DNA from 3 places in the Paenibacillus sp. FSL L8-0494 genome. Region 1 is predicted to be linked to each of the others. Evidence: riboswitches for the same ligand, from Rfam matches in the RefSeq annotation. Region 1 holds a riboswitch; each other region holds the start of a gene.
What was found. Region 1 has a riboswitch for thiamine pyrophosphate ahead of thiC (phosphomethylpyrimidine synthase ThiC). Riboswitches for the same ligand answer to the same signal wherever they lie in the genome.
Positions count from the first base shown of each region.

Region 2: another riboswitch for thiamine pyrophosphate. It lies ahead of NYE35_RS13175 (ABC transporter ATP-binding protein); the one in region 1 lies ahead of thiC (phosphomethylpyrimidine synthase ThiC).
Region 3: another riboswitch for thiamine pyrophosphate. It lies ahead of NYE35_RS09850 (thiamine phosphate synthase); the one in region 1 lies ahead of thiC (phosphomethylpyrimidine synthase ThiC).

Region 1 is NZ_JBBOPQ010000001.1:6,145,819-6,155,857, forward strand. Features, by position in the region: gene NYE35_RS27690 (aminoglycoside phosphotransferase family protein) at 1-43, opposite strand, end outside; gene NYE35_RS27695 (alpha-amylase family glycosyl hydrolase) at 137-3,670, opposite strand; gene NYE35_RS27700 (phosphotransferase) at 3,924-4,910, opposite strand; gene thiC (phosphomethylpyrimidine synthase ThiC) at 4,996-6,738, opposite strand; TPP riboswitch at 6,841-6,950, opposite strand; gene NYE35_RS27710 (beta-galactosidase) at 7,020-9,071, opposite strand; gene NYE35_RS27715 (helix-turn-helix transcriptional regulator) at 9,242-10,039, shown strand, end outside.
Region 2 is NZ_JBBOPQ010000001.1:2,938,611-2,948,649, forward strand. Features, by position in the region: gene thiM (hydroxyethylthiazole kinase) at 1-617, opposite strand, end outside; gene NYE35_RS13165 (ABC transporter substrate-binding protein) at 659-1,696, opposite strand; gene NYE35_RS13170 (ABC transporter permease) at 1,693-2,469, opposite strand; gene NYE35_RS13175 (ABC transporter ATP-binding protein) at 2,450-3,145, opposite strand; TPP riboswitch at 3,344-3,447, opposite strand; gene NYE35_RS13180 (amino acid ABC transporter substrate-binding protein) at 3,670-4,506, shown strand; gene NYE35_RS13185 (amino acid ABC transporter permease) at 4,560-5,228, shown strand; gene NYE35_RS13190 (amino acid ABC transporter ATP-binding protein) at 5,242-5,994, shown strand; gene NYE35_RS13195 (S-layer homology domain-containing protein) at 6,090-6,746, opposite strand; gene NYE35_RS13200 (Fur family transcriptional regulator) at 7,065-7,544, shown strand; gene NYE35_RS13205 (TIGR00266 family protein) at 7,618-8,298, opposite strand; gene NYE35_RS13210 (hypothetical protein) at 8,461-8,667, shown strand; gene NYE35_RS13215 (class I SAM-dependent methyltransferase) at 8,729-9,460, shown strand; gene NYE35_RS13220 (AraC family transcriptional regulator) at 9,483-10,039, opposite strand, start outside.
Region 3 is NZ_JBBOPQ010000001.1:2,211,963-2,222,001, forward strand. Features, by position in the region: gene NYE35_RS09835 (AraC family transcriptional regulator) at 1-159, opposite strand, end outside; gene NYE35_RS09840 (GDSL-type esterase/lipase family protein) at 355-2,466, shown strand; gene NYE35_RS09845 (SDR family oxidoreductase) at 2,703-3,575, shown strand; TPP riboswitch at 3,663-3,764, shown strand; gene NYE35_RS09850 (thiamine phosphate synthase) at 3,880-4,485, shown strand; gene thiS (sulfur carrier protein ThiS) at 4,524-4,727, shown strand; gene NYE35_RS09860 (thiazole synthase) at 4,783-5,550, shown strand; gene thiH (2-iminoacetate synthase ThiH) at 5,585-6,700, shown strand; gene yfbR (5'-deoxynucleotidase) at 6,784-7,389, opposite strand; gene NYE35_RS09875 (fumarate hydratase) at 7,492-9,051, shown strand; gene NYE35_RS09880 (VOC family protein) at 9,213-9,599, shown strand; gene pnpS (two-component system histidine kinase PnpS) at 9,778-10,039, shown strand, end outside.

The DNA of each region.
Region 1 (10,039 bases):
CATTTATTAATCTTGCTACTAAATCGACGTCTATAGTATGCATAATATCTCTCCACATATATGAAATTGAAGCAACACCAGTTGCGGAATCCGGGCTGATGTTGCTTCTTTTTAACTATGAAATGGATACAAGGGTCTACTTCAGATAGGTTCCTGACTCTCCGATTCCACCACTACCGTTCAATACATATACACGCGCATTTCCTTTACCGGAGCAGTTGATTGTGATCACACCGTTGGTAACGGTTTTCGTATCACCAGTGACCGCATCCACATAAGTTCCGTTAGGAATTCCGGTGAATGTTGCATTTCCTGAGATCGTAACCAAAGCAAAGCTATCGATTCCTTTGCTACTATCAGTGTATCTTCTTTTAAATGCCAAATCACCTGATACATTTTCTGTAGAATATTGGCCTTTTTGCAAAGCAGGAACAGCTCTTCTGATTAAATTAAGTTGTCTGATATGTTTCGCCAGAGGATAATTTAACGAGTCTGCAAGTGTGCCAGTAGCATTGGTATATTTACCGTAATCTTGAACAGTAACACTACCCTCAATATGATCGCCAAAGTAAGCACGGCCTGTTGTACTTAACGGTGCATTTGGACCTACATCTATGACTGATCCTTTTTTAAACTCAATTTCAGAACCATAATAGATCGCAGGTATTCCTCGGAAGGTGAACATCAGAGCGAGATTCTCAGCCCAAGTGTCCTGTGTGCCGGCAAATCTTTGATTTTCTGGTGCCTGGTCAGGTGCATAGTCATGAGAGTCAATATAAGTTACATTCCAGGTAGCATCATTATAGAATTGATCACCGCTTCTCATACTGAATGCTTCCTGAGCAGTCTTGAAGGCCCAGTGCATTGGAAAATCAATAACATCCATACCCGATTTCATCGAATAGTCAGGCGTATGATAAGTATTTCCTGTTAAAAAAGCATTGTTCGAGGTAGGCTGTCCTGCTGTAGTAGAGTTATCTGCCCACTCTTGTTCCACCGATAGCTTGTTGGAAGCGTAATCATTTTGACCGTCACCCGGATAGGATTTTGAGCTTTTCCAAGTATAAAATGGTGTTGATATCGCGGGGATTCCACTGTTCCACACATCTCTGTACCGAGTAGCCACTTCCCCAAAGACAAAGAAGTCTGAGCCCCCTCTTGTTTTCCATGCCGGCACAAAATATTTGTTAAAAATATACCGGCTTACATGCTTTACAGTATCGACCCGGAAAGCATCCACACCCATATCAATATATTGATTATAGCTGTCGATTAGATACTGATTCACTAGAGGATTTTCTGTGTTTAAGTCCACACAGTCTCCCGCAATCTGTCCTGTCTGGACGGTATAAGACTCCCAAGAAAGACTTTTTTCCGTATGGTAAATGTTATTGTTAGTCTCCGCAGTCTTCATTAAGGCAAGTCTTGCCTGATATTGCTGATCAGGGGTCATGGAATCATAGTTAGCTGGCAGCTTATCCGTAATTTTGAGCATGTTACTCACGGTGTCCGCCGCCGCCGGATCTTTTTTGAACATCGGGAACAGATTTTCTTCTCCAAAATTACCGGTATGATTGACGACAATATCTTGAATAACCTTTATCCCTCTAGCGTGCGCCGCATTGATCAAATCCTGATAAGAAGCCCCTGCGGATTCATATCTTGGATCTATTTTTGCAAAATTAATTGCATGGTACCCATGATAATCATAACCGCTGGCATTCTGCACCACAGGTGTAATCCAGATGGCACTGAAGCCTAGGGCTTTAATGTAATCGAGCTTTTGAATCAGTCCTTTGAAATCCCCTCTCCAAGCTGGATCAGAGTCCGGATTTCCTGCCTTGGCATCCTCCCATGCATGCTCGTTGTTACTGGAATCACCGTCATAGAACCGGGAAGTGATTACAAAATAAATCGTATCTTCACGAAAATCGCCCTTATTACCAATGTTATAAACAAAACTCTGTTTGGTTTCATTTCCGGCACCATCGATCACAAGAAATTTTAAGGTTGTCGTCTTGTTAATTAAGATAGACGGTCCTGCAAGAGATGTCAGTGCATTGCCTGAGATATAGACTTTTGAACTCGTTGTTGGTTCCGTACCATTATCTGTGTAATATGCTGTAGTTGTTGCCGCCTTGTTGTCTTTTATATTAAAAGATACGGAAACCGCTGAGCTCGAATTCCCAACAGGCAGATTCGCAGTGATAATCGGAGCTTGCAAATCGGCATTCAGATCAATCACATAAGCAAAAGAGCCTACATTACCCGCTTGCCCTATAGAGTTAACGCCGAATGCTTTGATAGTCAAAGATGAAGGTACTTGGATTGGAGTCGTATACAACGTTGAGGTTGTCGTAGGTGTCGAGCCATTGGTCGTATAATAAATTTTATCGCCGCTATTTGTACTGGATAGTGTCACCGTTTGGGCAGAATCATAGGTTTTGGGCACAGGAGAGACGGTTATCACCGGAACCTTAGGAACGTCTGGATTGGCGTCATACCATACATTATCTGAGTTATACCAGCCCTCTTTTATGCTGCGAGATAAGTCAGCCGTCTGTTTGCCATTGCCGTCATTAAAGATCAGGCTTGCACCTGTAGCATTTGGAACAGTATAGCTATACCAATCGTTTCCGTCCGATTTCATCAGTATTCCCGGCCATGCTCCACTAGTCGGAACGGTTGCCGGATTCAGATTCCAGTAATGGATGCGGATCGCTGCATTCCAGCTTGCTGGTTTCTTAAAGTGAACGGTTAGCCCCGCTGAAGTTGGTGTAGGAGTTACGGTAGGTGTTGGTGTTGGCGTTGGTGTAGGAGTTACGGTAGGTGTTGGCGTCACCGTTGGTGTAGGAGCTACCGTAGGTGTTGGTGTCACCGTTGGTGTAGGAGTTACCGTAGGTGTTGGCGTCACTGTTGGGGTAGGAGTTATCGTTGGTGTTGGGGTAGCTCCGGCCGAAAGGGTCACATAGTCGATATTAATATTCCCGCTATCATCCGAGTCATATTTATAAGCAAGCGTGTTATTTCCTGCCTGTAAGGAGAGTATTTCTATTTGGTCTGCCCATGTATCCCAGTTGGCCAGGTTTGCTAATGTTGTCTGTGTAACCTTTATTCCATTGACATAAATGGACACCTTTTTTGCACTGCCAGATGCATTAGCATAGTGAAGTGTGGCATTATAGGACCCTGCTGCGGAAGACTGGACGTTAAAAGTGGTGGCTGCTCCTGTAGTTGTATATCCATCAACAAAACCAGTGCCCGAATATCCGATGTGATTCGTATTTACTTTTGCACCACCAGACAGGGATGCACTCTCTGCTTCGTATTTCCCGGCAACCGGAATAACCACCGTCCAGTTCTTCCCGCCGTTATTGTCCCAACTATCCGTTGGAGCCGTGATGTGATAACAATAAATAAGGGTGGCACCTTCCTGAACATTGAGGTTGGCGGTGAACGTGGTTCCATTTTTGGTCATCACCGTGTCCGTAGTATTAGCCCAGTTATTCGTAGTCCAATGTAAGGTCACAGCTGTCGCTGTAGGATTGGTATAGGTGACTGTATGATCCGTATTGCTGGCCGATGCTCCACCCGATAAACCAAATAAACTAAAAATGAGCGAAAAAATAATTAACCACGAAATATAACGCCTGGATTGTTTGGATACCAAGTAAATAACCTCCTCATAATTTTTAGTGCAGCTACGATTTTTATGCTTATCGTGTGGTGCAAACGTTTGCAAAAATGAGAAAAAAAGAAATACTTGATAGTTTTGATCTCCTCCTTCCATGATAAATAAGGAAAAAGCTCATTGAATGCGTTTACAAATAGCTCTATATGTGGTGGATTTTCCTTGTTAAGATTATAGGCGCCAAACTTTGGCTGGTCAATGCATCTTTTAGGCTATAATTCAATCGTTTTCACTATAAGTTCCCTAAGATAGCAGGTAAATTGTTCAGGTTCTTAGCCAGCCAATTCATTTCTTTTGCAAAACGTTTTGGAGGTACACTATGTTTGTCCATCGCGGCATTAATCCACCACGGGCTTTCCATATACCACAACAACTGCAATGATTTTGTTAAATCCCCCTGCTCCACCGTTCGTTCCTCACGATATCCGTCAATAAATGCTGAGGCTAGTGCTCCATCTAAATCTTCATCTAGAGCACATGACATCACTGCTCGCGCTACATCTAGCTGCGGATAATCATATTTGAACCGATCAAAATCTAGAATTGCAGACAATTGGCTATCTTGAAATAAAAGATTATCAACCCATAAATCACGATGTGCCCATCCAGCTTCAAGTCCTTCGAATATTTCCGGATCTATTTCTTCAGTCGCTCTTAGTTGTATCTCTAGGTCAGTGATAAGTGAGGTTTTACCCATTTCCTTTGATTGTTGTAGGAGTACATTCCAATGTTCTAAACGTTCCTCAGGGCTTTGTGGAATAAATTGTGGGGTTCTTTTCAAACTAATGGTCCCATCATTTAATAAACGATGCATTTTACCTGTGGCACGACCCAAATCAAACATTTGATGGATATTAATCTTACCCGGCTCTATGACACGGCCTTCACAATATTCCATTGCCATAAACGTTTCTCCCTGATCTGATTCCAGTAAAACATTATTGTTATAAGCCAACAATCCGGGACATGGGAGCCCCTGTAGATACAATCTTTTCTGTTGAGAAAAGGCAAAGTTCAGCTCTTCTGGGTTATACAATTTATATCTTTTTTTGTTGTATTGTTTAAGTAGAAATTGCCCTGAATCCGTTGTGATTTTCCATTTAAGATTTAACCAGCCACGTTTTATTGGGGTAGCATGAAGGACTTTCAATCCAAAAAAATGATAGAAACTATTACTTAAATCCTCTAAAATGGCTTCCTCTGAACGAATCGCTTCCATTTCATCAACTCCTATCTATTCAAAGTATAAAAGAAGAAGCCGCCAATGACGACTTCTTTTAGATATTTCTTTTTAGCAGAAAAAGTTATCTATAAATGAGGCTCCCGCCTTGGAGAAACTCTTCTGCCTTCTCTTGCATTCCTGATTCAATTCTCGTCGAATTACGGATATTATGAGAGATCTTCATACTGCAAAATTTCGGCCCGCACATGGAACAGAAATGAGCTGTTTTAGCGCCTTCCGCAGGCAATGTCTCATCATGATATTCGAGCGCTCGCTCAGGATCTAACGATAAATGAAATTGATCACGCCAACGAAATTCAAAACGGGCTTTCGAAAGAGCGTTATCCCGGTCTTGTGCTCCTTTATGCCCTTTCGCCAAATCTGCGGCATGTGCCGCTATTTTATAAGTAATGACCCCTACACGTACATCTTCCTTATTAGGCAGGCCAAGATGCTCCTTCGGAGTTACGTAACATAACATTGCTGTACCGAACCAACCAATCATCGCTGCACCTATAGCAGAGGTAATATGATCATACCCCGGCGCAATATCTGTAGTCAGTGGACCTAACGTATAAAAAGGGGCTTCGTTGCAAGTTTCAAGTTGCTTATCCATATTCTCTTTAATCAAGTGCATCGGCACATGTCCTGGACCCTCTACCATCACCTGTACATCATGACTCCAAGCCATAGCTGTTAATTCACCTAACGTCTCTAACTCGGCAAATTGTGCTTCATCATTCGCATCAGCAATCGAACCCGGACGTAATCCATCGCCTAGGGAAAAAGAAACATCGTACAGCTTCATGATTTCACATATCTCTTCAAAATGTGTATATAAAAAGTTCTCTTGATGATGCGCAAGACACCATGCCGCCATAATGGAGCCACCTCTTGAAACAATACCTGTCATACGTTGTGCCGTCAACGGGATATAACGAAGCAGAACTCCCGCATGAATGGTAAAATAGTCCACCCCTTGCTCCGCTTGCTCAATGAGCGTATCACGGTATACTTCCCACGTTAAATCTTCCGCTTTCCCATTCACTTTTTCCAAAGCTTGATAAATAGGCACCGTTCCAATAGGAACAGGAGAATTACGGATGATCCACTCGCGTGTCGTATGGATGTTTTTACCTGTGGAGAGATCCATTATATTGTCTGCACCCCAGCGGGTAGCCCATCTCATTTTCTCCACCTCTTCCTCTATGGATGAGGATACTGCGGAGTTTCCAATATTGGCATTGATCTTTACCAAAAAATTACGCCCAATAATCATTGGTTCACTCTCTGGATGATTGATATTCGCTGGAATGATGGCGCGGCCGCGGGCTACTTCATCTCTTACAAATTCCGGTGTCACATTCTCACGAATCGCAACGTATTCCATTTCCGAAGTAATAATCCCTTTGCGTGCATAATGCATTTGAGAGACATTACGCCCCTTTTTCGCTCGCAAAGGTTTTCTATGGAGCGCTGGAAACACTTCCGCCACAGCTTTTCCCGTTGCATTCCCGTTATCTTCAGGCTTCACGGTTCTTCCTTCGTACGCTTCCACATCCCCTCGTTCCTCAATCCAGCTTAGACGATTGGGCTCTAACCCCTGACGAATATCAGTATGAATATTAGCATCCGTGTAAGCCCCACTTGTGTCATAGACATGAATTGGGGCATTCTCCTCTTCGCCGTCTATGCCCGCAGTTGGACTAAGTGAGATCTCCCGCATAGGGACCTGAATATCAGACCGTGAACCCTTTACATAGACTTTTTGACTTGCTGGAAAAGCTGATAGATTGATTGGATCGTTGTTCAATTCGCTTGTCATCTCAATTCCTCCTATAAGGTGATTTGATCAAGCGGAGACGGTCTACTCCCCACACATAGAAAAGGCCACATCTGTATAAGATGCGGCCTTAGAGTAGACAAATAGAAATAGAGCTCCATTTCCTCCGCTGGCATTATCCAGATCAGGTTTGACGGTCGATAGTTATAACTATCCTCTCAGCCTGGTCCCACCAAGCTCCCGTGACTATAATTGCTACTTCAAAGTATAACCGAAAAGAGAGAATTATCCAAATCTACTCAAATGTGAGATCAATGTGTACGTTAGTATAACACCAATACCCCAAATCCTTCCAGAAGCACCTCGCCCGACAATGTTGTGCCGCTCAGTAAATCTGTTTTGGTCTCATGAAGATGGATCGTGACAGGAGTCTCACTATAATTAAGCAAAAAAGCATAACTGGAAGAAGCTCCGGTACGGACTTGCAGCTCTACCTCTTCTGGGAGCTCCAGCCAATTTGCTGGCGATTGTAGATCAATTAATTTTATGATCTCAGCCGCTGCCTGTTCGTTAAATACGGCTCCGTAATACCAAACCTCACCCTTGCCGCGACGATTTCTAGTTACCGCCGGTTTTCCCGCATAATAATCAGAGGCGTAAACCGCCATCACTTCAACCGAAGCTTCCTCTATTTTGAGAATATCATTAAAGTCATCTGCTCCTGTAACGACTTCGGTCGCGCCCGACCAGCTAATTGTTGTTGGCTGACGACTGCCCTTAACCATTGTGAATTCTTCAACTGTGATCCCGCATAGATCCTTAGCAGTACCTGGGAAAGGACGCATATAACATTGACCGCGCTCATCCTTATAGCCAGTTCTACAGCCGAAGATCAGTTTGCCGCCTTGTTGAACATATTCATCCAGCAGAGACGCTGTCTCATCTGTCATAATCGCTGGGTGAGGATAGATAAGCACGTCGTACCTTGCAAGCTCCTCCAGCGTTGTTTTTTTGCGCAGATAGAGCACGTCATTCGGGATATGCTTCCGCTGAAGAGCCTTGTACCACTCCTTATTGCTCTTCCACATAAACGGGCCATGCCAAACATCGTATTCTCCATCCCACTCATTGTCATAATCACGAACAATAGCAACGTTAGCCTGATTATGAGTACCGATAAACGCTTGACCTGCTGCTGCCAGCTCCTGACCGATCTGCCCCGCTTCCCGCACTCTCCGGTTAGGCTGATTATGATAGTCATTGATTCCATGCCAATAAATTTCATTGCCCATCGTAGCTGTCCGCCAGCGGAAATATAACACCATATCTGCCCCATGAGCGATCGACTGATAAGTCCATAACCGCATCTGCCCGGGCTTTGGAGAAGGCATATCCATCCGGTTCACCCAGCCACCCGGGCCTGACTGCTGCTCCATAATGCAGAAATTCGGGGATATCGAACGAACAACAGATAATGACAGTCCCCAGCCTCTATCATTCAGCGGATTCCGCTCATTCGGGTCATAAAAAATAGTAGAGAACTGAGGATAGGAATCATAGCTGAAGAAATCCAGCAGTTCATCCGTCATTTCATGGCTATCGAGATGACCGAACAGACCGTTCGTGGTTACCCATTGCTTAGGGGCAAGTTTACGAATGATATCCGCTTGGTTTTTGGCAAAAGAAATTGTATTGTCCGAAATAAACCGTTTTTCATCCAATGCCTGATGAGGATTGGGTTGCTTCGGTACTGGAGTCGGACGTGGAAGATAGACCTGAGACCAGTCACTATAGCTTTGATTCCAAAAAACAGCTCCCCATGCCTCGTTCAAATGCTCAAGCGTAACATATTTCTGCTGTAGCCATTCCCGGAAGGCCTTATGGTCACTCTCCGAATAAAATTCACTGATCTCACAGTTGAGCTCATTATCAATTTGCCAGCCAACTACACCCGGATGATTGCCGTAATGTTCAGCCATTTGTTCTGCAATACGTGCACACAGTTCCCGGTATTTAGGACTGCTGTAATTATAATGGCGGCGCATGCCATGCTGAAGTGTAACACCTTCGTAGGTTACATTTAATACTTCTGGATATTTATCAGTCAACCAAGCTGGAGGCGTTGCCGTCGGAGTACCAAGTACAACCTGAAGACCATATTTATGTGCTAGATCAATCGCCCGATCAAAGAGCCCGAACTGAAACTCCCCTTCTGTGGGTTCAAAAATAGACCAAGCAAACTCCCCCATCCGAATGATCGTAAAGCCGAGTTCACGCATCCGGCGATAATCGTCCTCCCACATGTTTTCTGGCCAGTGCTCCGGATAATAACAAACGCCAAGCTCGAATTTTTCAGTTGCGACAGGTTTCTTCATCATTACCTCCAAAGTATTAAAAATATGCTTTCAATATTTTATAATTCTATTGTAGTATCAATGATAAGAGGTCTTATATAACAAAATATTGCTATCATATAACAATCTTGCGTTTATTGCCTTAATCCAACTTGCGCTCTGTTGCGCTACAGAAATGGGTGCTGCCAAACATGAAGAAACAATGGTATTTGCCGACACCGGCTTTTTCAAAATATGTCTGTTATCCTGAATTTTTGGGACATTACACTCACTTTCCACAACATACAGAGAGAAGAAGCGAAGGGTTTCTGGGGAGTTATAACCTGCATTTGATCTTTGGTGGGGAGGGTTATGTATTCCATGAGGGCGAACGTATTCCGATGAGTAGAGGACGAGGTTTTCTGTACCCAAAAGGGGCTTATCAGCAATACGGCTCTGACCCAGGCGAGCCTTGGGATGTCCGATGGGTTCATTTTAATATTGAAATCGTCCTCCCCTTATTAGAGGAAGTGGACCAGTCCCGTGCATACCTGTTCACTTTTGATTTGGATGCTAAGCTGGACGAGCTATTCGAGGAAATGTACCTACTGAGCGCTTCCTACGTGACCCGTAGCGAGCCAAGACTATCTGCTCTGCTGTATGAGCTTCTAGTTAAATTGCTGCAGAACTCCGAGCCGCTTCACGGCTCAGTACCGCACGAGGTTAGACAGTCCATCCGGAGTGCTGCAGATATCATTCATGTCGAATGTGCCAGCCCTTGGTCTCTGGAATCGATGGCAAGATTGACCGGGTACAGCAGCTATCATTTTCTAAGGCTGTTCCGGGTGGTTATGGGCAAAACTCCAAACCGTTATTTAACCGATTGTCGGCTGGCTAAAGCCAAGCTTTTACTGGTTTCCACAGGACTCTCCATTGCTCAGGTTGCGACTCAGTCCGGTTTTGCCCAATCCAGCTATTTTATTAAAGTGTTCAGAAGGTTTGAAGGCATG
Region 2 (10,039 bases), 3.2 Mb from region 1:
CCGCCACTTACCGCGAGAAATGCCCCCACAACAGCGCTGAGCAAGCAGCCAGTTCCTGTAACCTTCGTGAGAATAGGGTGACCGTTGCTGGCAATATAGGTGTTTTTTCCATTCGTGATCACATCGTCTTTTCCAGTTATGATGACCACACAGCTTAACTTCCTCGCAGCAGCTTCAGCCAAAAGGACTACATCGCCTTCACCTTCGCCAGCATCCACCCCTTTAATGGACCAACTCTCTCCAATGACATTAGCGACTTCAGCCACATTCCCCCGCAGTGCGGTGATTTGCATCTCATTCACTAGCTTTTGAGTGACAGCGGTCCGATAAGAAGTTGCGCCTGCACCAACCGGGTCAAGCACTAGGGGAACCCCGTGTTTATTAGCGGATTTACCAGCGAGCAACATAGATTGAATAGCGTAGTCATTGAGTGTGCCGATATTTAGAACTACAGCAGACGACATAGCGGCTATGTCGATCACTTCTTCGTGGGCATCTGCCATAAAGGGAGAGGCGCCAAGCGCCAACAGACCGTTGGCTGAGAAATTGGCTACCACAATATTAGTGATGTTGTGGATCAACGGGTTGGATTCCCGTACTTTGGCTAAATAACTCATCATAATTCCTCCTCAAGCTTGTATGAACAACTAACTAAACATTACAGATTGATAAAAGCTTCCTGTGCTTTAATATCCTCTGGTAGAAGATTGTTGGTGGATAACCACAGCTGAACCTTTTCCCAAGATGTCGGGTCTTGATATCCAAAAGATTGATCGCCAGCATTCATCAGCGGCAGCAGAATCTCAAGACTTTTTTTCTCAATCTCCTTGTCGAGCGGTGAAGTTGCATCTTCATGTGCAACCAGTAAATCCAGGGCTTGTTCAGGATTCTGCTCCACAAATTCCTGTCCTTTTGTAATGGCATTTAGAAATTTTTTAAAGTAGGCTTCAGAATTTTGCAATCCTTGTTCGCTGGCCACCAGCACAAGCTCATAATAGTCAGGTACTCCGTAATCCGTTGGATTAAGCGAAGTGACCGGATGTCCCTCTTTTTCAAGGATTAGTTGTTCATGGTTGATGAACCCGCCCATTATTGCGTCTACTTGTCCAGTAGAGATCGCAGGGATGAGGTCAAAACCTACGTCAATCAGCTTGGCGGATGAAGGATCGCCTCCATCACTCTGGATCATTGTCCGAATCATCGCTTCATAGAGCGGAATGGAGGAATAGCCGATTTGTTTTCCCGCGAGCTCTTTTGGACTATGAATACTGCCAGCCTGAGGAACCATCAGATGATTCAGTGGATGCCGCACGATTGCTGCAATCGAACGTACAGGGATTTTCTCGCCGCGTGCCATAAGTACCTGAGGCTGATAACTGAGCGCTAGATCAATTTGATTCGCTGCAACAAGCTTTAGGGAATCATTGCTGTCCGCAGGCATTTTGATCTCGACATCCAAACCTTCCTCTTGGAAAAAACCTTGTTGTTGCGCAGCGTATAGAAAGGAATGAACGGCATTGGGATACCAATCAAGCATAATCGTCAGCTTGTGTGACTGCTTATTTTCGGTATTGGAGGGATCGGTTTGGGAGTTGTTATTTATCTTGTCTGCCTTCCCGCAGCTGCTTAAGAGCAAAAGTGTGCATACTAGAAATACAGAAATAAGTCCTCGTTGTGGGGATTTTAAATGATTCATTGGTTTGATCCTCTTTTCTTTAAAAATAATTGTTCGAGTAAAGCTATCGCCAGAAAAAGCACCACACCAAGCGCGGACAGCAGAAATACAGCCGCGAACATTTCATCGCTCTGCATATTTCCGGCCATTCTGCGGCTGAAGTAACCGAGTCCTTTACTGCCGCCGAGCCATTCCCCGATAGTAGCTCCGATGACGCAGTATACAATGGACAGCTTTAAGCCAGAGAAAAAAGCAGGCAACGCCAGTGGAATTTGGGTTTTGACAAGCAGCTGCCAGCGGTTTGCACCAAATGTTAATAATAAGTCCTTGTAAGTCTGGCCACTTGTACGAAGTCCATCATATGTACTCACTACGACTGGAAAAAAAGCCGTCAAAAACACCACAGCCACTTTGCTCCACAGCGAATATCCGAACCACATAATAAAAATGGGGGATAGCGCAATTAATGGGATCGTCTGGCTAATGATAAGAAAGGGATAGATGGCCTTTTCTATGGGGCGATACAGGAACATTCCAGTGCCCAGCAATACACCACAAATAACAGAAAGGACAAAACCCACCAGTATCTCCTGTAACGTTGCCAATAAATGCTGTCCGAATAATAATTGCCTGTGCTCGATCAATGCGAAGCCAATAGATGAAGGTGCAGGGAGAATAAAGGCTGGAATCATGTGAAGGCGAACAGCTGACTCCCAGATTACAAGAATGAGCAGTACCAGAAGAACGAAGGGACCATAATTGTCTAGATGTTTTTTAAAAGGTATAGGTCGCATGTAATCTCCGCTCCAGCTCTGCCCGCAGTGCTATAAACCGGGGTTCATAGTTCATCTTATAATGTCTTGGCCTTGGTAGATCCACAACGATCTCCTGTAATTCGCTGTGCGCACCGCCAGATAATAAATAAATCCGGTCACTGAGCAATAGTGCTTCTTCCAGATCATGAGTGATGAGCATAATCGTCTGATTCAATTCACCCCATAACTCCAACAGCCAACGGTGTATCTCGCGTTTGGTCATGGCATCGAGAGCGCCAAAGGGCTCATCCAGCAGCATCAGACCAGTTCCGCCTCCAGCCACTAAGGTGCGCAGAAATGCGACTCGCTGTTTCATTCCACCCGAAAGTTCATGGGGATAAGCCTTCTCTACATCTGCTAAGCCGAAGCGGGTCAACATTTCCCGAATCTGAGTGATCGTTTCTTGTTTATTGAATCTGGGCTTGATCTCCCAAGGCAAAAGGCAGTTGTCGAGCACTGTCCTCCAAGGCAGCAATAAATCCTGCTGAGGCATATAAGCGATCTGACCTAAACGACTAGCGGTTGACGGGTGCGTAGAGAGTTTTATTTTTCCGTGAGTAGGTTCGAGTAAACCGGCAATCGTTTTGAAAAATGTACTTTTCCCGCATCCGCTAGCACCTACTACGGAGACGAATTCCCCTTGCCTGATATCCATAGATAGATCTGCGAATACAGGGGGGTGCTCAGATTCCGGAAAAGAGTAGGTTAGGCCTTGAATAGATAAAATGGTCGTGATGATCTAACCTCCTAAAATTTTTGTGGAGCGCCTAAACAAATAAAGACCCATCCATTTCCAGAGGAAATGAATGGGTCAAAAAGTTCATTCTGCATAATAACACTTAACATGCTTGATGAAAATTCTGCTCCACTTCCCTCCGCTGGTATGATCCAGATCAGGTTCCAAGGGTCCGGAGCTTGAAGCTCCGTCTCAGTCGGCCGACTCCCCTAGTGAAATAACAGGTCCATATTAATTTGTTTATAAATATACCATATCTTTCTGAGAAGTAAAGAGAGAAAGAAGTGAAGGATTAATCCAAGATTGGGTAAGATATAGGTAGGAATCTAGTTAATATTATAATTCCGATGTATATAATCGGAAAAAAGTATTGACGATCATGTGATGGCAGTGTACTATTCAATTTACCGGAAAAAAACCGGATAGAGAGAGGGGATTTAATAATGAAAAAATGGAGTTTAACTATTATATTGGCGTTAACCGTGGTCCTTGTAGCGGCTTGCGGCAATAATTCGAATACCAATACGGCTGCTGAACCTACAGCTGGAACGAATGGTGGAGCAGCATCTTCAGCGCAAAACAGTTTGGAGGCTGTGAAAGCCAGCGGCAAATTGCGGATAGGTACAGAAGGGACTTATGCGCCTTTTACTTATCATGACACTGCGGGGAAATTGACTGGTTTTGACGTGGAAATTGCTGAAGAAGTAGCAAAGCGTTTAGGTGTTAAAGCTGAATTTTTTGAAACTCAGTGGGATGGTATTTTCGCTGGAATGGATGCGAAACGGTTTGATGTAATCTTTAATGAAGTTTCCATTAACGAAGATCGCAAAGTGAAATATGATTTCTCTGAACCCTATATCGTATCCAAAGCAGTATTGATTGTGAGCGAAGACAATGAGGATATTAAGACCTTTGCCGATCTTAAGGGTAAAAAAGCCGGACAATCCCTGACAAGTAACTTATCCGACATCGCTCGTGAGAACGGTGCTGAAATCGTAGCTACGGACGGTTTCAATCAAGCGATGGACCTGCTGACTTCGGGACGTATTGATGCAACTGTGAATGATGGCTTGTCTTATCTGGATCTGAAAAAACAAAAACCAGATGCAAAAATTAAAGTGGTTGATGAGATTCCTGAAGGATCACAAAGTGCCGCGGTATTCCTGAAAGGTAATGATGAGCTGGTGAAAGCGGTCAGTGATGCGATTACAGAGATGAAGAGTGATGGAACGTACTTGAAAATTTCCGAGAAATACTTTGGAGCTGACGTTTCAAAATAATACAAGGCTAGCAAGGCTAATTAAGCCTGGAAGCTAAAAAGGATGTCTGAATAATGGATGACCGCAAAATACAAATTTTCTTAGACACACTGCTACCCCTGCTAAAAGCCGGGGTGGCTTTTACCATTCCGTTGGCGCTACTTTCCTTTGTGCTTGGATTGATTTTGGCGATCCTAACCGCGCTGGCACGTCTTTCACCGTGGGTAATTCCGAAGCTAATCGCCCGTTTTTATGTGTGGGTTATTCGAGGAACCCCATTGTTAGTGCAGCTATTTATTATATTTTATGGTTTGCCGGCTGTTGGTATTGTACTCGACCCCTTCATTGCCGCCACCATTGGATTTACCCTTAGCGTAGGGGCTTATTCATCGGAAATCGTACGCGCTGCTATCCTGTCGATACATAAAGGCCAATGGGAAGCTGCCTTCTCAGTCGGGATGACTCGTGGGCAGGCTCTGCGCCGCGTAATTCTGCCACAAGCTGCGCGCGTTTCTGTACCGCCGTTGTCCAATTCCTTTATTAGCTTGGTTAAAGATACTTCGCTTGCAGCGATCATCACCTATACGGAGATGTTTAGAACCGCACAGCAGGTAGCCTCTACCACTTATGAGCCTCTGCTGGTATACTCCGAAGCAGGATTGTTTTATTTAGTGTTCTGTTCTGTGCTGTCGGCGCTGCAAAATTACTTGGAGAAACGACTCGATCGTTACTCTGCGACCTAAAGGAGAGATACTTGTGATTGAAATCATTAATTTGCATAAATCCTTCGGCGCACTCCAAGTGTTAAAGGGTATTGATCTGAAAATGGAGCATGGAAAGGTACTTGTCATTATTGGGCCATCTGGCTCCGGGAAGACTACACTGCTGCGCTGTTTTAATCTGTTGGAAATCCCGGATCAAGGCAGCCTGTCGCTCAGTGATATCACCATCAATTTTACAGATCATAAGAAAATTCCTCAGAATTCCGTATTGGCCCTTCGTCAGAAAACAGGGATGGTCTTTCAATCGTATAATTTATTTCCGCATATGACTGCGCTTGGCAATGTGATGGAGGGACAGGTAACTGTCCTGAAACGATCCAAGGAAGAAGCGCGCAAGCGGGGGCTTCAGCTGCTGGCTAAGGTGGGTTTGGCAGATAAAGCTGATAACTATCCACATCAGCTGTCAGGTGGACAGCAGCAGAGAGTGGCCATCGCCCGGGCTATGGCAGTAGATCCAGAAGTGTTATTGTTTGATGAGCCCACTTCGGCGCTCGATCCTGAGCTGGTAGGGGAAGTGCTTAAGGTTATCAAACAATTAGCGGCAGAAGGTATGACTATGGTGATTGTGACCCACGAGATGAAATTTGCCGCCGATGTAGCGGACCGGATCATTTTGATGGATGGTGGTCATATCTTAGAGCAAGGGACTCCGCAAGAAGTGCTGGAGCATCCGAAGAATCCCCGGGCTCTGCAATTTCTGAACAGACTGAATGGTGAAGAAGAGTAGAAAGACAATATACACGAAAAAGCAGCTCGGGAATCATCCGGAGCTGCTTTTTCATGTGTAGATTATTCAAATGAGAAGAGTATCTGGAATTTGGCTTATACTCCAGTTTTCAGAAATTCCAAAGCGTTGTAGAGCATAATCGCTGCTTCGGCGCGGGTGAGTTCGCTTTTTGGATTAAACTTTCCGTTAGCATCCAGGCTATTGATCTTGTATTTCAGGGAGCGCTGAATACTGCCTTGATACGCAGGAGTCAGAGAAGCTTCATCAGCGATATCTACTGGAACGATATTGATCATCGGCAGATTGCCAACGCCTTCGATCGCTTGCACTAGATAGTTAGTGAATTGCTCTTTGGTCATAATGAGGTTAGGATCAATGTCTTTAGGAAGCTTAACTTCATTGTAATAAGCATTGATAAAGGCTTCAGCGTACCAGGCTTTGTCTTTTACTTTTGTGAACAAGCCGCTGGCAACAGGAGCTTTGTTAAAATCAATGGCCGCGAGGCTAAGCTGGAGACCGCCGGAGATAAACTGAATCCCTTGGGCTGTAGTTACCTTAGAGCCAGGGAGAAATTGAGATTCGCTGACACCTTTAATTAACCCTTGATTTTTTAAAGAAATGATTTTTTCTTTGCCGTTTATGTTATCAATATCCTTAAAGGTGTTCCCAGCTGCAAACATCTGACCACCCAAAGAAAAGGAGAAAATGGCTACGGTTGTGATCGCTGCTAGTGTGCTTTTTTTCATGTTCATGTCTTTTCACCTCGTTGTATGGATAGGCTCCTTAGCCTTTGTCACTCCTTTAACGTTGTAAATTATGGAAAGGTTGCGGTCTAATCTGTATTATTTCACGAAAAAGTAGATTTTAATAGAAATATGGGCCAGATTGGGGTGTAGTACTTTGGATAAGTGGCATGAAATGATATAATGATGTCAGGCTCTTTTCATTCGTGGTTAATTTTGTTATGATTATATCGTAACGATTACTATTTATGGTTTGTCCAAACTGCATAAATAGGAGCGTCTCAGAGGGTACGGATGTTAAATCGTTCCGGGAAGGTAGGAGACCAAATGGATCAAATATCAAATATCAGTCAATTGTTTGCGGCGCAAAAATATAAATTAACGCCTCAGCGTGAAGCTATAGTGAACGTTCTGCTCGACAATGAGAAGGATCATCTAAGCGTAGAAGAAGTATATATGCTTGTTAAGAACAGCTATCCACATCTGGGCCTGGCAACGGTATACCGTACACTTGAGCTTTTATGTGAGCTACACATTGTAGAGAAGATGAACTTCGGAGACGGAGTTGCCCGTTACGATTTGCGCGGGAACGATCATTCGCATATGCATCATCATTTGATATGCAGCGTATGCGGTCGGTTGGAGGAAATTAAGGATGACTGGCTTGTGGAGCTGGAGAGAAGAGTGGAACGTGAATATGGCTTTAACGTCACGGATCACCGCCTTGATTTCAAGGGTACTTATGGAACATGTAAACGTACAGGCTGCAAAAAAGCAAAAGCAGAAGCAGATAAAGCAGTCTCCTAAGATCGCTTTCTAACCTAAAGACACAGGCTTTCTCCAAGCCTGTGTCTTTTTTGATTACTGCGTTTTTGGAAGTCTAGCTTCGAGTAGGTACAAAGGATTTGATCCACGTTCCGAAGCTGCCAGGGTTACGGCTCTGAACGAGAATTACACCTTCTCCACGGAAGCGGCAGACAAGTGCTTCACCACTGGTTATGCTGTTTAGCCAGCCAGAGGCTGCCTTTTCTACCTTATAGTCCATATAATCTGGCCATGCTACGAGGTGTCCGTTATCGATAATCATTTCTTCACCAGGTCCTAAATTAATCGCATGGATAGCACCGAAGGAAGACAGGAACACCGTTCCTCTGCCACTGATTTCTACAATGAAGAAGCCTTCACCGGAGAAGAGCCCTCTGGTTAAATTCTGCATTTTGGTATTTACTTGAATGCCTTCAGTTCCGGCGAGAAATCCGTCTTTTTGAACTAACAGTTTATACGATCCGTCTAATTCTATCGCCTGAATATCGCCGAGTGAGCCAGGTGACAGCAATACCTCACTTTGACCACGGGTCGCTCTAAGTTCTTGAAAGAAGAATTTCTCACCGCTCAGCATTCTCCCGAGACCGCGCATTAAACCACCATCCACGGTTCCTTTTAATTCTACGTTAGGTGACATCGCGACCATTGCGCCCATTTCAGCCTTTACGCTTTCACCGGGATTTAGTTGGACCTTTAACATAGCAAAAGCACCTTCATACAAAACCTGGTAATTCATCCTTTAAACCTCCGCATCTATTTAGATAAGATAGAATACTAGCTTTGCTCTAAGTGTAACGGAATTCTTGCTTCGCTCATAGTCTGGAATATGTTAAAATGAAGTTGTCTTATAGATGTAAGATCAATAATCATTCACCCATGAATAGGAGAGTGGTGTCACATGGCACGAACCAAGACACAAAAAGCCTTGCGTAAGGCAGAGCGCTCCGGAGCCTGGTGCGCAGCACAAAGTCGTAGATCGAATAGTGATTATGGAGCCATTTCACAGCATGTACGGTTAACACCAAGCAAGCAGGAACAATTGAATAAGAATAGATATAAGGGGCAGATCTTCCAAGATGATGCTCCTTTTTTATTGGCTATTTGATAAGAGGACGTCGCTCAGCGTATAGTAATTGAAGAAATAATATATAGGAGATGTATCCCAGATGAAACAAAATAAATATGACGATTCGAATTTCTTCTCAGCTTACCAACAAATGCCTCGATCTATCGGAGGGCTTGCAGCAGCAGGAGAATGGCATGTATTAAAGGCGCTTCTTCCAGACTTACATAATAAAAGTGTGCTTGATCTAGGCTGCGGCTTCGGCTGGCATTGCCTATATGCCCGTGAGCAGCAGGCGAGTTCAGTTATAGGTGTGGATATCTCTGAAAAAATGCTGCAACAGGCGCGTGAAAAAACGAACGATCCTGCTATAACTTATATCCAGCTGCCGATTGAGGACATTGATTTTACGAGCGAGCAATTTGATGTGGTCCTCAGTTCATTGGCTTTCCACTATATTGAATCTTTTACAGCCATCTGCCGCAAAGTCCATGCGTTTCTTAAGCCTGGTGGGAGTTTTATTTTTTCAGTGGAGCATCCTATCTTTACTTCACGGGAAGAGCAAGACTGGTATACCGATGAACAAGGTAACCGCCTGCATTGGCCCGTAGATCATTATCAATCAGAAGGACTTCGTGAAACTAAATTCTTAACAGAAAATGTGATTAAATACCATCGCACGATTTCCACCTACTTTAATGACCTGATTGAAGCTGGCTTTACTATTAAAGCGGTTAAAGAACCAAAGCCTTCAGAAGAAATGAGTAATGATCCATGGATGAAGGATGAGGAGCGTAGACCGATGTTCCTGATCATTTCGGCTGTAAAAGAATAATTTCATTCTCATGTTTCTTCATTTACACCTGTTCTCTGCTGTGCACACGATATTCTCTTGGTGACATACCAAAACGGCTTCGGAAGACGCGGTGAAAATAGGTATAGTTCGCAAAACCACAAGTTTCTGCTACTTGCTCCAGCGGCATGGGACTGAAGGTTATCCGTTCTCTGGCCATTTCCAGTCGGACATCGTTTACATATTTAATAATACTGGTCCCAAAGGCTTCTTTAAATAAATGAACGGCTCGCGAGACGGATATACCCACAAAACCTGCTACATCCTCCAATAGAAAGGGTACGGTTGCGTGCTCCTCAACATATTGCTTCATTCGGTATGCCAAATAACCTTTTGGAGTAATTGCTGGCTGGTCTGTAATTAGCCGGTCGATTTCCATACATAGAATTTGCAGATAGCAGGCAGATATTTCTGGAGAGAAGTCGGAAAGTCGACGGTGCTCCAGAATTAACTGGCGAAACAAGCTAAGAAAATTCTCACTAAGCGGCACACTTAGGCGAGTGGGTCTTTGTGAACGTTGCCACCATTCATCAATCCATGTTCCCCCGCAAAAAATATGAT
Region 3 (10,039 bases), 3.9 Mb from region 1:
ATCGTAGCAATACAATAGTTCGAAGATTTTGTGATGATGATCAGGGTATGCCCACCCAGATTCTGCTACACGATAATGAACACCGATCAGCTGCAGTGTACTTATAATGTTCGGAAAGCTGACTTTGTAAGCGATAGGAGTTCTCCTCCTTAGGATCAATAGGGATGTTCTTAATTATATCAAGGATACCTATACATATGACCGTTTTGCAGTGTGAGCCGTTGATCAATTCCAAGTTTTACGTTACAAAAGGTCAAAAAAAAGAATGAAATCATCATTTGAATCACTTTAGAGAAAAGGGATAATGGAGAAACCTAGGTAAGTACTTCGAGAAACGGAAGGAAGTGTAATGAAGTGAGAAAGCTGTGTAGGGATATACTAATCTTATCTTCTTTACTTATGGCTTCATTGACTCTTACTCACGGTATAACAGAGGCAGCCCTTATTAAAGATGGGGTAGAGGGGCAACCTCCAATTCAAATTGCAAACGCATACAAGTTCAATTTTACAAACCAAGTTAAAACAGGGTATCAATCCGTTAGGTATGATCCTAATCGCGGTGCGCAATTGTATGACTCATCATTAGGTTATGGTTTTGTCCAAGAGACCAACGCTTTACCCGCTAGAGAAGTGCATACCGATTCAATTACATCCGATGGAACAGGTTTTTTCATCACAGAACCTAATTTTTTGGCTGAACCTAAATCTGAGAAAGATAATTATAACAACTACGGTATGGCGTTTCGAATAGATGCGCCCCCTGGAACCTACAACGTATATGTAAAAACGACTTCTGACGAAGAGGATGGGATCGTATCAGTATCAGGAATGCAGACCAGCCGCTTGTTGAAAAGTGGACATTGGGACGCGGCAAAGCTTGTACCTGTCAAGCATACGGCTGTAGCTAAAGGGAGAGAGTGGACTTATACGTATGTAAACGGCCGTGACCATATAGATATTGAGATCGAACCGAACAAAGTGAACACAGCTGTGGGGATTGAGGAGATCCTACTGGAACCGATTTTGCCACAGCATAGAGCGGCTGGAGCTCTTCCGAATTTATTTATACTTGGAGATTCCACGGTCAAGTCCTACACCTTCGACGAAGCGCCAATGAGTGGTTGGGGCCAGATTATTGGCAGTATGTTTAATCAACATAAAGTGCGTGTAACTAACTATTCCATGGGAGGACGCTCGTTTAAAAATGCCTATACAGAAGGTCGACTTAACGACATTTTACTGAGTGGCAGCATTGGGGATTATGTGTTTATTCAATTCGGACACAATGATGAGAGTGCAGATGAGTTCAGACGTTACGGCAGAGGTTCGACTGAGGCAATGTATGAAAACTACCTTAAAGAAGTTTATCTCCCTGCGATCCAAGCCCGGGGCATGATACCAGTACTGGTAACGCCAATGTCCAGAATTAAAGGGAATGCAAGTCCGGGATATATCTATGAGAATTCTTTTAAATCAAGAAAGTTTGTAGATATTCTTAAACGGGTTGCAGATGAATCTGGAGTTACACTTATTGACCTTAACTCGGAAAGTCTGAAATATTATAACGAGATCGGAGTAGAAGCGATAACAGCCCTCTTCATGTCAATTGAAGCCGGAGAAACTCCAGGCAAAACAAATGACGGAAGTTACGCTAACGGGCATCCTTCAAAGAAAATCGATGGGACTCATTTTAAAGAAGCGCTCGCCAAACAATTTTCGCGGATGATTGTTACGGAGCTTGTAGAGAAAGGTGCTACTGGCGATTCTACTGCTGCCTCCATTACTGCTTATCTTAAAGGGAACGTTAAGCATGCGGCACTAACAGGCAACTGGGATAAGGTTTTTCCGGAAATAACTAATGATACGACGACCGGGGAAGCTGCTTATTACCGCAATCAAATTGAAAAATTAATCCAGCTGGGAGTAATGGGCAAAGACCGTCAAGGGAATTTTAAGCCAGATACGGAGATGACAGTTGCTGAATTCACACGCAGTATTTCTAAGTTAATGAAAGTGGAAAGATCAGATCTTGCCTATTATCCGAAAGGTAAGCTGTCACGTGAAACGATGGGTGCTATTCTCTATGATGTTTACCAAGTAAAGTTTGCTAATAAACCTAAGTACATGACTGATTATAACGGCACAGCAGTAGTGCTAGGAGATCCTGGTTATGATTTCAATCTGGATCCAGGAGCTAGAGGAGCGATGTACTATCCACTTGTATCCTGGCAGCAGCTGGTTGATACGGCGGACATTTCTCCTTTTTTAATTTCAAAAGTGAAAAGTGCTTATGAATTAGGGCTTATTAGATCTGAAGTGGGGATTGCTAGAGGCCAAATGGTCAATGGGACAGAACTAGAACCTAAAGCCATAGTGACCCGGGAGAAAGCAGCTAAAGCTCTTTATTTTATGTGGGTACTGGAACATGAAGTGAATGCAGAAAATCATGTTTCTTCTTTGAAATAGTTAGGGTGAACAATTCAAGGCACAGCAGCGGTGCTGTGCCTTTTTGTATGCAGTGAAGTCCTCTCCACTTACAGCAGTTTACATCCACGGTTGTTTATTTCTACTTGCATTGTGGTAAGTAAGATTCGTAAAGCGATTTAAGAAAATGACAAACCCAGCGTATAAACATGCATTGTTGTGCCATCCTAAGATGATCAGTTAACTATCAATTTGCTTAACGAGAGGAGATAGGGAAGATGTCAGGCAATAATAAACAAGCTACAAAAACCTTACCCCCACAGGAGCAGCATCATCAGCCAGGGATTGAGAGTGAAATGACGCCGCTGCCCAAATACGAGCCGGCAAATTATAAAGCAGCAGGTAAACTGCAAGACAAGGCGGCGTTGATTACCGGTGGAGACAGCGGAATTGGGCGTGCAGTTGCTGTGCTTTTTGCTAAAGAAGGTGCTGATGTGGTCATTTCATATCTTAATGAACACTCAGATGCAGAGGAAACTAAACGTCAGGTCGAGCAGGAAGGCCGCAAATGTATCCTAATTCCAGGTGATATCGGTGACGAGAAATTCTGTAAGGATCTTATTAAACAGACGGTAGAGGGCTTAGGAAAGCTTGATATTCTCATCAATAACGCGGCGGAGCAACATCCGCAAGCTAAGATCGAGGATATTACTTCCGAGCAGCTAGAGCGTACTTTCCGTACGAATATATTTGCGATGTTCTATTTAACAAAAGCAGCTATGCCTCATTTAAAAGCAGGATCTACAATTATAAATACAACTTCAATTACCGCTTATCGCGGAAGCCCGCAGCTGCTGGACTATTCATCAACTAAAGGAGCTATCCTGAGTTTCACACGATCTTTGTCCACGAATCTGGCGGAGAAGGGCATACGGGTAAACGGTGTAGCACCAGGTCCAATCTGGACACCGCTAATTCCCTCTACCTTTGATGCGAAGCAGGTTAGCGAGTTTGGAGGCACGCAGCCTATGAAACGGCCTGGACAACCAGAGGAGCTGGCGCCAGCCTATGTATATCTAGCCTCTGACGATTCCAGTTATGTGACTGGACAGGTTATTCATGTAAATGGTGGCGAGATAGTAAACGGTTAGATTAGTACAGCTAATGTGAATAAATGGGTGTATTTCAATAAAAAAATATGTTACTATAAACCACGTTAGTATTTCAAAATTGTATATTTATGTCACTAGGGGTGCCGATTGGCTGAGACGGAATGGATTTCCGGACCCTTTGAACCTGATCTGGTTAAGACCAGCGTAGGGAAGTGGAGAACGAATTTCTGTTGTCGGGCTATTTGTAGTACCGTCTATATACAGATTCTGACTGCCTTCCTTACGGGGGCAGTTTTTTTGTTTTTTACTGGCCTACAGGGAAGTGAGAGAGAGGAGATCGCGAGTGGTACAAGCTGAGATCCATCTAATATCAGACGGCAAGCAGCTGTTGAGACAATTTGTTGAACTGGCTGTCACGGTGCAGACATGGGTCGATTATATTCACTTAAGAGAGAAGCAATGTCCAGCACGCGAACTGCTCTCTGCGGCACAGGAGCTGTTGGCTGCCGGTATACCCGCTACCAAACTGATAATCAATGACCGGATCGATGTAGCATTGGCAGCTGGTGCCGCGGGTGTTCAGTTGGCTGGGCACAGTCTGAGCCCGCTTACAGCCCGGCGAATTGCACCTCAGCTTTGGCTGGGGAGATCGGTTCATTCTCCGGAAGAAGCGGCGAATGCTTCAGAGCAGGGAGCTGATTATTGCTTGTTTGGCCATGTATTTCCCTCGGCGAGCAAGCTAGGGCTGCCCGCACGTGGGTTAGAGCTGCTTGCAGAAACGGTGAAGACTAGCTCTATTCCTGTAATTGCGATTGGCGGAATTGGTCCCGCTAATGCGGCGCAGATCATTAGGCAAGGCGCGGCAGGAATTGCTGTGATGTCCGGAATTTGCGGAGCGGATGATCCTTATGAGGCCGCCAAAGCTATTCATAAGGCGGTTCATTCATAGCCGGGAGGTAAAAGCATAGGCGAAGGGGGTGATTCAGAATGAGACTGTTGATTAACGGGAAATCCGCAGAGTGTTCTGGTGGTATTCAAACTATAGCTGATTTGATCAGTCTTCCTGAGTGGTCGGGTCGTCTGATGATCATTGAGCTGAATGGAGAAATTGTCAGTAAGGAGAATTATGAAAGTACTGCTCTGAGCGAGGATGATCGTTTGGAACTGGTGCACTTTGTTGGTGGGGGTTGAGATGGAGCGGTATAGAATTTTGAGAAATTTATAAGAACCAAAGGGAGGTAATTTCATGCATGACCCGTTACATATTGGAGGCATCGAATTAACTAGTAGATTATTTATCGGAACCGGAAAATATAGCCGGAATGCTCTGATCCCCGAAGTGATCGCAAGCTCTGGTTCTCAGGTGATTACTGTAGCGCTTCGCCGAGTGGACCCGGAAGGTGGAGCAGAAAATATCATGAACCACATTCCCGGCCACATGACTCTTCTGCCTAATACCTCAGGAGCGCGTACAGCGGAAGAGGCAGTCCGTATTGCGAGATTAGCAAGAGCTGCGGGACTGGGGAACTGGGTGAAGATCGAAGTGATCAATGATCAGAAATACCTGCTTCCAGATAATCTGGAGACCATACGAGCTACAGAGATTCTAGCGGCGGAGGGTTTTGTAGTACTGCCATATATGAGTCCGGACCTTTCGGCTGCTTTACGTCTGAGAGATGCCGGTGCTGCTGCTGTGATGCCGCTTGGTGCGCCGATCGGGACGAATCGCGGCCTGCGCACCAAGGAGCTTGTGCGTATTCTTATTGAAGAAGTGAATTTGCCGATTATTGTAGATGCCGGAATTGGCAAGCCCTCGGAAGCGGCGGAAGCAATGGAGATGGGGGCCGCTGCTGTTCTGCTTAATACGGCTATCGCAACGGCACGTAATCCGCTCGTCATGGCGGAAGCGTTCCGCGAGGCGATATCCGCTGGCCGCAAAGCTTATTTGGCAGGACTCGGTCCTGTAGAAGAAGTTGCTTTTGCTTCGTCACCGTTGACTGGATTTCTGAACTGAATTTGATAGGTTCACCAAAGGAGGGAGGATTAGCATGAGCTTTTTTGACACACTGGCCCGCTTGGAGCAGTATCCTTATGAGCAGCTGTGGAAGGAGTTCCGGGAGGATGACGTTAAGCGGGCGCTTGGAAAAGACAAGCTGAACGAAAATGATTTGCTGGCATTGCTCTCTCCGGCAGCAACGCCGCTGCTAGAGGAGATGGCGCAAGCTGCTCAGCGACTGACCCGTGCACATTTTGGTTATTCGATGCAGATGTTCACACCGATGTATCTTGCCGATTTTTGTGTGAATCATTGTACCTACTGCAGCTTCAGCTCCATTTATGATTTTCCGCGTAAAAAGCTGTCCTTGGAGGAGGTTCGCAGGGAGGCTGAGAAGATTGCAGCTACAGGTCTGCGGCATATCCTCATTTTGACTGGTGAATCGCGCCGGGAGAATCCTGTCTCATATATTAAGGATTGTGTAGTTGTACTTAGAGAATTTTTTTCCTCCGTCAGTATTGAGATAAATCCTCTATCAACTGCAGAATATAAAGAGCTTCTTCAAGCAGGGGTGGATGGACTAACACTATACCAAGAGGTGTACCACCAGGAGACTTACAAAAAGCTGCATGTTAAAGGGCCTAAAAGAAACTACCGGAATCGCCTGGATGCACCTGAACGCGGCTGTCAGGCAGGTTTTCGTTCTGTGAATATTGGTACGTTGCTCGGGATGTACGATTGGCGGCAAGAGGCATTCCAAAGTGCCATGCATGCCCGCTATTTGCAGGATCGGTATCCAGATTGCGAGATCAGCCTGTCACCCCCACGGTTTCGGCCTTATTTAGGGGAATTTAACCCAGAGTGCGATGTTACCGATCGATCACTAGTGCAGATTATTTTGGCATACCGGTTATTTTTACCCCGTTCGGGCATTACTTTATCTACAAGAGAGCCTGCCTCTCTACGCGATCATTTAATTCATCTAGGAATAACTAAGATGTCAGCCGGGGTCACTACTGAGGTGGGCGGTCACACTAATGCAGGGGGAACTCCGCAATTCGAAATATCCGATAGCCGCAGTGTGCAGGAGATTACGGAAATGCTATATACGAAGGGTTTGCAGCCGATTTTTAAAGACTGGGATATCCTGACTGAATCAGTAACGTAACGCTTGTATTTTTATTATTAATCACTAAAGGGACCCCTGCGAGATTCATGCGGAGGTCCTTTTTTCTATTGTGTAGATGGTGTTTAGTTTCCGGCAGAGAGCTCATCGAGAGACATTTCGAAGCTCGGTGCCATATGAGTCAGAAAATAATCCACTTCCTGCAGGCCAAGCCCACGAAGTTTTGCTGCTGTCTGCTCCTTCGCGGCGGCAAATTCTCGGTTGCCTGCAGCAACCTCCCATACGCATTTCAAATAAGCATCCAGCCGATCAGCGGCTTTCACATAGCTGTGCAGCAGAATGTCCTCCGAATCGGGAGGGCTGTCTTCCGGTCGTATGAGCTGAGTGTAGATGCTTTTTAGCTCTGATGGAATCATTCCAGTTAAGCGATCAGCCGCAACTTTTTCCATTTCGCGGAAGCTGGTGAGCAAGCGAGGATTGTTGTATTTTACCGGCGTGGCAATGTCGCCTGTGAATACTTCGCTGGCATCATGGAAAAGAGCTATGGTTGCTGCTCGTTCCGCGTTTAATGAACGCCCGAAATGTACATTACCAATGGAACAGAGCATATGTGTGAGCAATGCAACATGAAAAGAATGCTCAGCGACGTTCTCCGGTGCGGTGCTGCGCATCAAGCTCCAGCGCTGAATATACTGAAGACGATATAGATAGGCAGAAAAATGGTAGCTCAATTTTAAAGTAACCCCTTTCATGCGGTGCTAGGTATGATATTATTATACTAATTGTATCAAACTTTAGATAACCTGGAACTGCCGAGAGGAGCTTGAATGAAGATGCAGCATTTTGAAGACAGTATTTATAACCTTATCGTAGAAACTTCCACGAATTTGCCGGGAGATGTACGCCGGGCAGTTGCAAAAGGTCGCGCGCTGGAAGACAGGGCTACCCGGTCCGGTCTTGCTTTAACCACGATTGCACAAAATATCGGAATGGCTGAGCAGCAAGTGTCTCCGATCTGTCAGGATACGGGAATGCCTACATTTATCATTCACACCCCTGTGGGAATCAATCAGATTGAGATGAAAAAAGATATTCATAATGCCATTGTACGAGCGACCAAGAATGGTAAACTTCGTCCCAATTCTGTAGATTCATTAACAGGTGAGAATAGCGGAGATAACTTGGGTGCAGGCACACCAGTCATTCATTTCGAACAATGGGAAGAGGATAAAATAGACGTTAGACTTATTCTGAAGGGTGGAGGCTGCGAGAATAAAAATATTCAATACAGTCTCCCGGCAGAATTAGAAGGACTCGGCAAAGCGGGTCGGGATCTGGACGGAATCCGTAAATGTATTTTACACGCGGTATATCAGGCGCAGGGACAAGGCTGTAGTGCCGGTTTTATTGGCGTGGGTATCGGCGGTGACCGTACGACTGGCTACGAGCTGGCTAAGAAGCAGTTGTTCCGCAAAGTGGAGGATGTTAATCCGATAGAAGACCTTAGCAAGCTGGAAGACTATATTATGGAGAATGCTAACAAGCTTGGAATTGGCACGATGGGTTTTGGTGGTGAGGTATCGCTGCTGGGCTGTAAGATTGGCGTTATGAATCGTCTGCCAGCTAGCTTTTTCGTATCCGTTGCTTATAACTGTTGGGCCTTCCGCCGTCAAGGGGTGCTGGTTGATCCATCAACTGGCAATATAGAGGATTGGTTATATGAGAGCGGCACAGGGATATCTGTAGATGATGAAGGAGCACATGAATCTGAAGCGGTAATTGCTGAGGGAGCTAACAGCCCAGCGTCTGAGTCGCGGGAAGTACGTCTTACAACGCCGGTAAGTGAAGAGGATATCCGTAGTCTGCGTGTTGGAGACGTGGTTATTTTATCCGGTGAAATGCATACAGGCCGTGATGCTCTGCACAAATATTTAATGGATCATGAGTCTCCGGTAGATCTGGAAGGGGCTGTGATTTATCATTGCGGTCCTGTGATGATGAAAGATGAGGAAGGCTGGCATGTAAAAGCTGCGGGCCCAACTACGAGCATTCGTGAAGAGCCTTATCAAGGCGATATCATCAAAAAATTTGGAATCCGTGCAGTCATCGGAAAAGGTGGTATGGGTCCAAAAACGTTAAAAGCCTTACAGGAGCACGGCGGGGTATACCTCAATGCGATTGGTGGAGCCGCCCAGTATTATGCAGAGTGCATCAAGAAGGTCAACGCTGTTGATTTTATGGAATTTGGTATTCCTGAGGCGATGTGGCATCTCGATGTGGAGGGTTTTGCAGCGATTGTGACGATGGATGCTCACGGCAACAGTCTGCATGCGGATGTGGAAAAAGATTCTGCAGCTAAATTGACTCAATTCAAGGAGCCAGTGTTTAAATAAATGGGGTTACAACCGGTGGATAAGTCATGAGGAGGGCAGATTATTCTCTGAATGGCTTTTCCATGGGTTTTAATCAAATTATAAGGATTTATATGTCCAGACTATAAATTATCCTTAAGGAACGCCGAAGGCGTTTTTGCCTGTCTAAAGGAGGACAACGAATGGCACCACATTATATTAGAAATGGGTTTCTTAACGTTACGCCGTATTTTATTGCGGAAGATGCAGACCAATTGATAGATTTTGTTGTGCACTGCTTTGATGCCAAAATTATTGATATGCTGCGAAACGATGAGAGTAGGATTAGGCATGCCGAGGTCAGAATCGGTGATTCCATCATTGAGGTTTCCGAAGCGAATGAAAAGTATTCACCGGTACAGCTTGCCATTCATCTTTATGTAAGAAATGTTGATGAGACCTACCGCAAGTGCCTGAATGCCGGGGCCTCTATTATTGAAGAACCACTGGATAAGTCCTATGGAGAAAGAGGAGCAGGGGTTAGAGACCGTCAGGGTAATCAGTGGTTTCTTGCTACCCGTACAGAATAAACTCATGTGTTTTTACAAAAGTAATACAAAGTAACAGTCCAGAGTTAATCAACTCGGGCTGTTATTTTTATATAATTTACTCTGGGGGGCTTATGTCACGGTCATAGTCGTACTGGTATTTTGGAGAAAATGAAGTTAGGATAAAAGATACAATGATAAAGGGAGAGGCAAATCTCAGATGAAACCGTTTCGCGCTCGTCTTACGTTTATACTTATGGCCTTAATCGGTATTTCCATGATTGGTACTGGATTTACGATGGCTCATCTGTTTAAGAGCTCCCATATAACTGCTCTGGAAGAGAATATGTCCCGGGAAATAAGCTTGCTCTCAGGCACACTGGAATTTGTAGATATGAATTCTTCAAATGCGATCCCGTATTACACTGAACAGGCGGAGCATATTTCTAAACTTTTAGATTCTCGGATAACGTTTATTACAA